DNA from 2 places in the Pseudomonas frederiksbergensis genome. Region 2 is predicted to be linked to the other one. Evidence: predicted binding sites of a transcription regulator. Region 2 holds the regulator's gene; the other holds the start of a gene.
What was found. The regulator sigma-54, encoded in region 2, starts transcription at its own class of promoters, with help from an activator protein. The targets are predictions, from matches to a motif close to ANTGGCATNNANNTTGCTNT.
Positions count from the first base shown of each region.

Region 1: a site for sigma-54 is predicted at 1,879-1,898, ahead of flgB (flagellar basal body rod protein FlgB). Genes of this name have one in related genera too.

Region 1 covers NZ_CP017886.1:4,402,788-4,407,290, reverse strand. The annotation lists gene flgE (flagellar hook protein FlgE) at 1-207, opposite strand, end outside; gene flgD (flagellar hook assembly protein FlgD) at 239-967, opposite strand; gene flgC (flagellar basal body rod protein FlgC) at 983-1,426, opposite strand; gene flgB (flagellar basal body rod protein FlgB) at 1,430-1,837, opposite strand; gene cheR (protein-glutamate O-methyltransferase CheR) at 2,082-2,909, opposite strand; gene BLL42_RS21050 (chemotaxis protein CheV) at 2,955-3,887, opposite strand; gene flgA (flagellar basal body P-ring formation chaperone FlgA) at 3,969-4,503, shown strand, end outside.
Region 2 covers NZ_CP017886.1:1,880,904-1,885,406, reverse strand. The annotation lists gene pmbA (metalloprotease PmbA) at 1-700, shown strand, start outside; gene BLL42_RS09390 (HPr family phosphocarrier protein) at 877-1,155, opposite strand; gene rapZ (RNase adapter RapZ) at 1,171-2,028, opposite strand; gene ptsN (PTS IIA-like nitrogen regulatory protein PtsN) at 2,031-2,495, opposite strand; gene hpf (ribosome hibernation-promoting factor, HPF/YfiA family) at 2,508-2,816, opposite strand; gene BLL42_RS09370 (RNA polymerase factor sigma-54) at 2,926-4,419, opposite strand.

The sequences.
Region 1 (4,503 bases), 2.5 Mb from region 2:
GGTAAACTGCTGGGAAACGTTGGCCAGGCGTACGCCACTGCCGACGACTTTACTGCCGTTACCCAGCTTGGTCGCCGAGTAGACATCCGAGAATTCTGCGCGGGAGGACTTGAAACCAGAGGTCGCGACGTTGGCGATGTTGTTACCGGTCACATCCAGTTGCTTGTTGGCTGCATAGAGACCGCTAAGGCCGATATTGAAAGACATATTCCACTCCTTTGTGCCGCGTTAGCTGGCTCTATATACCAATGGTTTGAACTTTGGACAGGGCGATGGCGCCCAGACCTGCAAGATTGAGCATCAACTCGCCACCGGTTTGACTGATGGTCACGCTGTTGACTGTTGCGGGCAGGTAGGTGGCCAGATCGGTCGCCGTGCCGTTGACCGGAGCATTGGCCTTGAAGGTGTACGTGCCCGCCGGAACCAAAGCGCCGCTACTGTCCTTGCCGTCCCAACTGAAGCTGGCACTGCCCGCAGGCTGGCTGCCCAAATTAAGGGTTCTCACGACATTTCCGCTTGAGTCGCTAATTTTCACCGTACCGTCGGAGATCGACGATGTCAGGTTGACCGTACCGGTCAGGCCCTTGCTCGCGTCGCTGATCTTGGCGGTGCCGGTTTGCGCAATCACCGAACGCCCCACCAGAGAAGAAGCCTGCAAGGCTTGGGAAGAACTGAAATTACTGGCCAGGGAACTCACGGTCGTATTGAGGGAGGTAATCCCTTCAAGGCTGCTGAACTGCGCCAGTTGAGCCACGAACGCGCCGTTGTCCTGCGGCGAAAGCGGGTTCTGGTTCTTCAACTGCGTCACCAGCAATTGCAGGAACGCATCCTTGCCCAACGACTTGCTGCCGGTCGCACTTTGCGTGGCTGCGGCAAGGCCATTCGCAGCCGTACTGGTGCTCTTGACCGAAGAGTTCGCCAGGAGGTCGGTCATGCTCAGGCTGCTGGTGGTATCGGTAACACTCATCGAAGTCGCCCCTTATCACTGACCGAGGGTCAGGACCTTCTGCATCATGGTTTTGGCGGTGTTCATCATTTCCGCGTTGGTCTGGAACGAACGACTGGCAGAAATCATGTCAGCCATTTCCTCTACCACGTTGACGTTGGGGTAATAAACGTAACCCTTGGCGTCAGCCGCCGGATGGTTCGGCTCGTAGCGTGCTTCGAGGTTGCTTTGATCTTCGACTACGCCGAGTACCTGCACGCCCTGGCCGGCAGCATCCTGATTCTGGAACAGCGAATCGCTGCCACCGGACTGACCGCCCTGGAACATGGTGGCGAACACCGGGTGACGAGCACGGTAGGTCTGATCGATGCTCGAAGAGACGGTCTCGGCGTTGGCGATGTTACTGGCGACGGTGTTCAAGCGAGTGGTTTGAGCACTCATGCCGCTACCGGCAATGTTGAAAACACTGGACAGAGACATGAATTACTCCCCGCGCAGGGCTGAGACCAGCCCTTTGAATTTGCTGTTGAGCAGCGTGAAGCTGGCCTGGAAGTTGACCGCGTTTTCCGCGTAGTTCGACTGTTCCAGCTGGGCGTCCACGGTATTTTGGTCAATCGACGGTTGCATCGGCGTGCGATACAGCAACGACTCGTCACCACTGCTCAGACCTTGGGCTTCGATATGACGGCTATTGGTCATGTTCAAAGCAAAGGTGCCGTTCTTGTTCTTGTCGCTCTGGGCAGCCAGCACCGACGAGAAGTCCAGATCCCGAGCCTTGTAGTTCGGGGTATCGGCGTTGGCAATGTTGTTGGCCAGGACTTCGGCACGCTGAGCGCGGAAGCCCAGGGCTTGTTCGTGGATACCGAGCGCTTTATCGAAGCTGATGCTCATGTCGGAAACCTTTGGGTGACCTGATTTTTCGTAACAGGGGTGTAGCAAGCCTCGTGCCAGCTTATAAAACCCCGTAAACCGGGGCTTTGCGGGCAGCGGCAAAGCGGCAATGCCAGAAAAGCGGCAACTGATTTCCGTCGCCTGCCGCTTTTCTGCCGCCTCCCGCAGTAGATTTGGCAGGCAAAAAAAAACGGGAGCCCTTGAGGACTCCCGTTTTTTTTATGCAGTACCGACTACCGACCAATCACTTCGCCTGGTAGATGATCCCCGGGCTGCACTGGACCATTTGGTAATGATCCGGCAACCCGTTCAATGCTTCGGAAGCCCCCAGGAACAGATAACCGCCCGGCTTCAGCGTGCTGTGAATCCGCATCAGGATGTCTTTCTTCACTTCGGCAGAGAAGTAGATCAACACGTTACGGCAGAACACGATGTCGAACTTGCCGAGACTGGCGTAGCTGTCCAGCAGGTTGAACGAGCGGAACTCTACCCGACTCTTGATCGGTGCCTTGATTGCCCATCGCCCCGGCCCTTTCGGATCGAAGTAACGTTGCAGCCGCTCCGGCGAAAGACCGCGACCAATCGCCAGGCTGTCGTACTCGCCAGTCTTGCAGTTGGTCAACATGGTTCCGGACAGGTCGGTGGCAACGATCTGCACCCCCATCTTCAACTGCCCCATATTGACCCGCTCGAACTCGTCGATCGACATCGAGAGCGAATACGGTTCCTGCCCGGACGAGCACGCGGCCGACCAGATCCGCAGACGCTGCCCGGGACTGGCCTTGATGGACTCAGGCAGCACTTTGTTCTTCAAGACTTCAAACGGATAGGTGTCACGAAACCAGAGGGTTTCGTTCGTCGTCATCGCGTCCACCACCATCTCGCGCAAACCACTGCGCGGCTGGGTCTGCATGCGCTGCACCAACTCCCCCAAGGACTTGATGCCTTGCTGTTCCATCAGTTTGTTGAGACGGCTCGACACCAGATACTGCTTGTTCTCACCGAGCAAAATGCCACAGGCCTTTTCCAGGAAGACCCGGAACTGTTCGAAATCCAAATTACCCGTAGACAATGATGCTGCCTCTTAAATCGTGTTGACCGCCAGGAGCGAAGGCCACTAGCTGTTGTCTGCTGCTTTGATCCGGTCGACTACCCGGGATGCCAGGTCATCAGGACGGAATTTGGCAAGGAAGTCATCGGCACCGACTTTCTTCACCATCGCCTGATTGAACACACCTGACAACGAAGTATGCAGGATGATATGAAGCTTTTGCATGCGAGGGTCGCTGCGGATCTCGCTTGTAAGGGTGTAACCGTCCATTTCGGGCATTTCGATGTCAGAAATCATCATCAAAAATTCCTCTTCCGGCTTCTTGCCTTCGTCGACCAGTTTGCGCAGATAGTCCAGCGCTTGCCGACCGTCGTTCAACGAAACAACTTCAACCCCCACCGTCTGCAGACAACGCGTGATCTGTTTGCGCGCCACCGACGAGTCATCGACCGTCAGCACGCGCAAGGAAATCGCCTTGTGCTGGGTTTCGACATCCACCACACCGAAGGAAATGTTCTCCGAGGTTGGCGCAACTTCCGCCAGGACCTTTTCCACGTCGATGATTTCGACTAACTGATTGTCGACTCGAGTCACAGCGGTCAGGTAATGATCGCGACCCGTGCCCTTGGGCGGCGGATGGATCTCTTCCCAGTTCATGTTGACGATCCGCTCGACCGACCTCACCAGAAACCCCTGGGTCTTGGTGTTGTACTCCGTAATGATCACGAAAGGATTGCTTTGATCCCGCAACCCGCCTGAGCCGGTCGCCATTGCCAGATCCAGAATCGGAATGGTTGCCCCCCGAATATTCGCCACGCCGCACACGACAGGACTGGACTTGGGCATCACGGTCAGTTTGGGGCATTGCAGCACCTCCCGAACCTTGAACACGTTGATCCCGTAAAGCTGCTGGCCGTCGAGACGGAACAACAACAGCTCCAGGCGATTCTGCCCTACCAGTTGCGTGCGCTGGTTAACCGAATCCATTACACCAGCCATGCCCAGACTCCTACATCAACGCTAAGTGTGTTGCGACGCACATTCATCACTAAACGGCACGGCGCTTGCTTTTTAACTGCTATGAACGCAAAAACGACATTTTCCCGACGCCTGACATCAATGTGCCGCAAATTCCTCGGCGCTATGTCAGCCGTATGCCTGTTGAACGCTGGCAGCCCTGCCTTTGCTGACCCGGTTACCTTGCCTGATCTACTTATCGGCGTCACTCAGGGCTTTCTTGAATTCACCGTAGAAGACTATCTGGCCACCAGTCAAACCGAAGGGCGCTACGAAATCGAGGTCAACAAGCTCGACCCGCGCATGTACATGCCGGCGTGCGACAAGGAATTGACAGCGACACTGGAGAGCCCGGCCATACCTTTAGGCCGGGTTACGGTGAAGGTCCGTTGCGACGGGGCCGCCCCCTGGACCGTCTTCGTACCCGCTCAAGTCCGCCTGTTTCGTGAAGTCGTCACGACCACCCGCCCCCTCAGACGGGCCGGGATCATCGAGCCCTCAGACGTGATGCTGCGTGAGCGCGATATCAGCCTGATCAATCAGGGATATCTGACAAACGTCGATCAAGCCATCGGACAAAAACTTGTCCGACCAATGG
Region 2 (4,503 bases):
TCCGGTCAGCATCGGTCAACGTGCGGCGCAACGTGCAGCCAGCCGCTTGGGTGCACGTCCGGTGCCGACCTGCGAAGTGCCGGTGCTGTTTTCCGCAGAACTGGCGGGCGGTCTGTTCGGCAGTTTCCTGGGGGCGATTTCGGGTGGCAACCTGTACCGCAAGTCATCGTTCCTTGAAGGCGCGCTGGGCCAGAAGCTTTTCCCTGAATGGCTGACTATCGATGAGCGTCCACACCTGATGCGCGCCTTGGGCAGTTCGGCGTTTGATGGTGATGGTCTGGCGACTTACGCCAAGCCGTTCGTCGAGAAGGGTGAGTTGGTGTCTTATGTGCTGGGTACGTATTCCGGACGCAAACTCGGCATGCCAAGCACCGCCAACGCCGGTGGCGTGCACAATCTGTTCGTCACCCACGGCGACGAAGACCAGGCGGCGTTGCTACGGCGCATGGGGCGTGGCTTGTTGGTGACCGAATTGATGGGTCAGGGCTTGAACATGGTCACGGGTGACTACTCTCGCGGCGCGGCGGGTTTCTGGGTCGAGAACGGTGAAATCCAGTTCGCGGTCCAGGAGGTGACTATCGCCGGCAACATGCGCGATATGTTCAAGCAGATCATTGCGGTGGGTAATGACCTGGAGCTTCGCAGCAACATTCGCACCGGTTCGGTGTTGATCGAGCGGATGACGGTGGCGGGCAGCTAAACTTTTACCGTTATGCAAAAAAGCGCGCCACCCATTGGGTGGCGCGCTTTTTTAATGGCTGCGAAAAAGATCGCAGCCTACGGCAGCTCCTACGGGATCAGGGTTCAAATGAATATCGCGTCGAACACACGTCATGTAGGAGCTGCCGCCGGCTCGGGCCGCGTTCGGACGATCCTTTACTCGCCTTCGCCGAAATAGTTGTTGATCAGTTCCTTCAACGCATCCAGCGCATCCTGAGCTTGCTCACCTTCTGCGTTAAGGTGGATCGTCGTTCCCTTGCCAGCGGCCAGCATCATCATGGACATGATGCTCTTGCCATCGACCATCTTGTTCACGTCAGGGGTGCGGCCCACTCTGATCTCACAGGGAAACTCCGCAGCTTTGCCCACAAATTTGGCGGAAGCACGGGCATGCAGACCCAGTTTGTTGATGATTTCAATTTCCAGAGCAGGCATCGCGGTGTGAATCCTTTAGCTAAGGTCGCGGTGGCGGACCTGGACGTTCTTCAGGGATTGTTGCAGGACCTGACCCAGACGTTCGGTCAGGTAGACGGAGCGGTGATGCCCGCCGGTGCAGCCAATGGCGATGGTGACGTAAGCGCGGTTGCTGGCAGCAAAGCGCGGCAGCCATTTGAGCAGGTAAGTGGAGATGTCCTGGAACATCTCTTCGACATCCGGCTGAGCCGCCAGATACTCGGCAACCGGCTGGTCAAGCCCGGATTGAGCGCGCAGTTCCGGCTTCCAGTACGGGTTTGGCAAGCAACGTACGTCGAATACCAGATCGGCATCCACCGGCATGCCCCGCTTGAAGCCGAAGGATTCCACCAAAAACGCAGTGCCCGGCTCTGGCTGGTTCAGAAGCCGCAGCTTGATGGTATCGCGCAACTGATACAGGTTCAGGTTGGTGGTGTTGACCTTGAGGTCGGCCAGGTCAGCAATCGGTCCCAGCAGATTGGTCTCGTCATCGATGGCTTCGGCCAGCGAGCGGTTGGCGTTGCTCAGTGGGTGACGGCGGCGGGTTTCCGAGAAACGCTTGAGCAGGGTTTCTTCGTCGGCGTCCAGGTACAGCACATCGCATTGAATGTGCCGACTGCGCACTTCTTCCAGCAGCTCCGGAAAACGTGACAGATGGCTCGGCAGGTTACGCGCATCGATGGAAACAGCGACCAGTGGCTGCGCCAGTTCGGTATGAACCAGTGCGCGCTCGGCCAGTTCTGGCAACAGACCGGCCGGCAGATTGTCGATGCAGTAGTAGCCGTTGTCCTCCAGTACATCAAGGGCAGTGCTTTTACCTGAGCCAGAGCGGCCGCTGACGATGATCAAGCGCATGATTAGTGACCGTTCTGCTCGTCGAGGACAACCTGGTACAAGGCTTCATTACTTTTTGCGCTACGCAGGCGATCGCGGACTTCTTTACGATCAAGCATGCTGGCGATCTGGCGGAGCAGCTCCAGGTGCGCATCGGTAGCGGCTTGCGGGACCAGCAAAACGAACAGCAGGTCGACCGGAGCACCATCGATGGCGTCGAAATCTATAGGGGCGTCCAGGTGCATCAAGGCACTGATGGGCGACTCGCAGCCTTTGAGACGGCAGTGTGGGATGGCGATGCCGTTGCCAAAACCGGTGGAGCCAAGTTTTTCACGGGCGACCAGGCTCTCGAAGACATCCTGCATGGCCAGACTCGGCACTTCGCGGGCGATCAGGTTGGCAATTTGTTCGAGGGCTTTCTTTTTACTGCCGCCCGGCACGTTCACCAAAGAACGGCCGGGGGTCAGGATGTTTTCAAGTCGGATCATGGGTTGGGAGTATTAACGACCGGTTGCGCCTTGGAGCTGGCCCTGGGTCTTTTCCTTATGCTTTTTGAGTTGGCGATCCAGTTTGTCGGTCAGGGCGTCAATCGCGGCATACATGTCGTTATGCTCAGCGTTGGCGACCACTTCTCCACCGGGGATATGCAGCGTGGCTTCGATTTTCTGCAACAGCTTCTCGACGGTCATCGTGACCTGCACGTTGGTGATCTTGTCGAAATGCCTTTCCAATCGGTCGAGTTTTTCGCCGATGTATTTGCGCAGGGGTTCGGTCACTTCCAGTTGGTGTCCACTGATATTGACTTGCATACAGCTTCTCCTTCGTTGCCAGTGCATAAGGTGGCAGGCTGGTTTGCCTGCCACTAGAGCGTGTCCGAAAAGTTTTCGAACACACCCTGGAACGCTGTGGCGTAGCCCGTCACATCAATCGCTTGCGTTCGCTCGAAGGCGCGATCCCCAGAGACTCGCGGTACTTGGCGACGGTGCGACGGGCCACCTGAATGCCTTGTGCCTCCAGTAAACCAGCGATCTTGCTGTCACTCAACGGCTTTTTCTGATTTTCCGCGGCAACCAGTTTTTTGATGATCGCGCGGATCGCTGTGGACGAGCATTCACCGCCTTCAGAGGTGCTGACGTGGCTGGAGAAAAAGTACTTCAGTTCATAAATACCGCGTGGGGTATGCATGAATTTTTGCGTGGTCACCCGTGAAATCGTCGATTCGTGCATGCCGACCGCTTCGGCGATGTCATGCAGGACCAACGGCTTCATTGCCTCATCGCCATATTCAAGAAAGCCGCGCTGGTGCTCGACGATCTGGGTGGCGACTTTCATCAGGGTTTCGTTGCGGCTTTGCAGGCTCTTGATGAACCAGCGCGCTTCCTGCAACTGATTACGCATGAAGGTGTTGTCGGCGCTGGTGTCGGCGCGACGGACGAAACCGGCGTATTGCGGGTTGACGCGCAGACGCGGAACCGACTCCTGGTTCAGCTCGACCAGCCAACGCTCGTTGTCTTTGCGCACGATGACGTCGGGAACCACGTACTCGGCTTCGCTGGACTCGATTTGCGAGCCCGGACGCGGGTTGAGGCTCTGTACCAGTTCGATGACCTGGCGCAGTTCATCTTCCTTGAGCTTCATGCGGCGCATCAGCTGGCTGTAGTCGCGGCTGCCCAGCAGGTCGATGTAATCGATGACGAGGCGCTTGGCCTCGGCCAGCCAAGGGGTCTTGGCGGATAATTGGCGCAGTTGCAGCAACAGGCATTCGCTGAGGTTGCGTGCACCGATACCGGCCGGCTCGAATTGCTGGATGCGATGCAGGACGGCTTCGATCTCGTCGAGCTCGATGTCCAGTTCCGGATCGAAGGCTTCGAGAATTTCCTCGAGGGTTTCGTCCAGATAGCCCTGGTTGTTGATGCAGTCGATCAGGGTCACCGCGATCAGCCGATCGGTGTCGGACATCGGCGCCAGGTTCAATTGCCAGAGCAGATGGCTCTGCAGGCTCTCACCGGCGGAGGTGCGAGTGGTGAAGTCCCATTCGTCGTCATCGTTGCTCGGCAGGCTGCTGGCGCTGGTCTGGTAAACGTCTTCCCAAGCGGTGTCGACCGGCAGTTCGTTAGGGATGCGCTCGTTCCAGTCGCCTTCCTCGAGGTTATCTACCGTGGGGGCGGTTTCCTGGTAGGAGGGTTCCTGGATATCGGTATTGGGTTTCTGCTCGATGTTGTCCGCCATCGGGTCGGCGTTATCGAAGTCGTCGCCTTCTTCCTGGCGTTCGAGCATTGGATTGGACTCCAATGCCTCCTGGATTTCCTGTTGCAGGTCCAGGGTCGACAATTGGAGCAGGCGGATGGCCTGTTGCAGCTGCGGTGTCATCGTCAGCTGCTGGCCCATTCTCAAGACTAGCGATGGTTTCATGGCAGGGGCTTAACACCTTATTCGCCGGCGCACATGCGCCATCCACTACAGGGCGCCGGAGCGCCAAACATAAGCAAATTATAT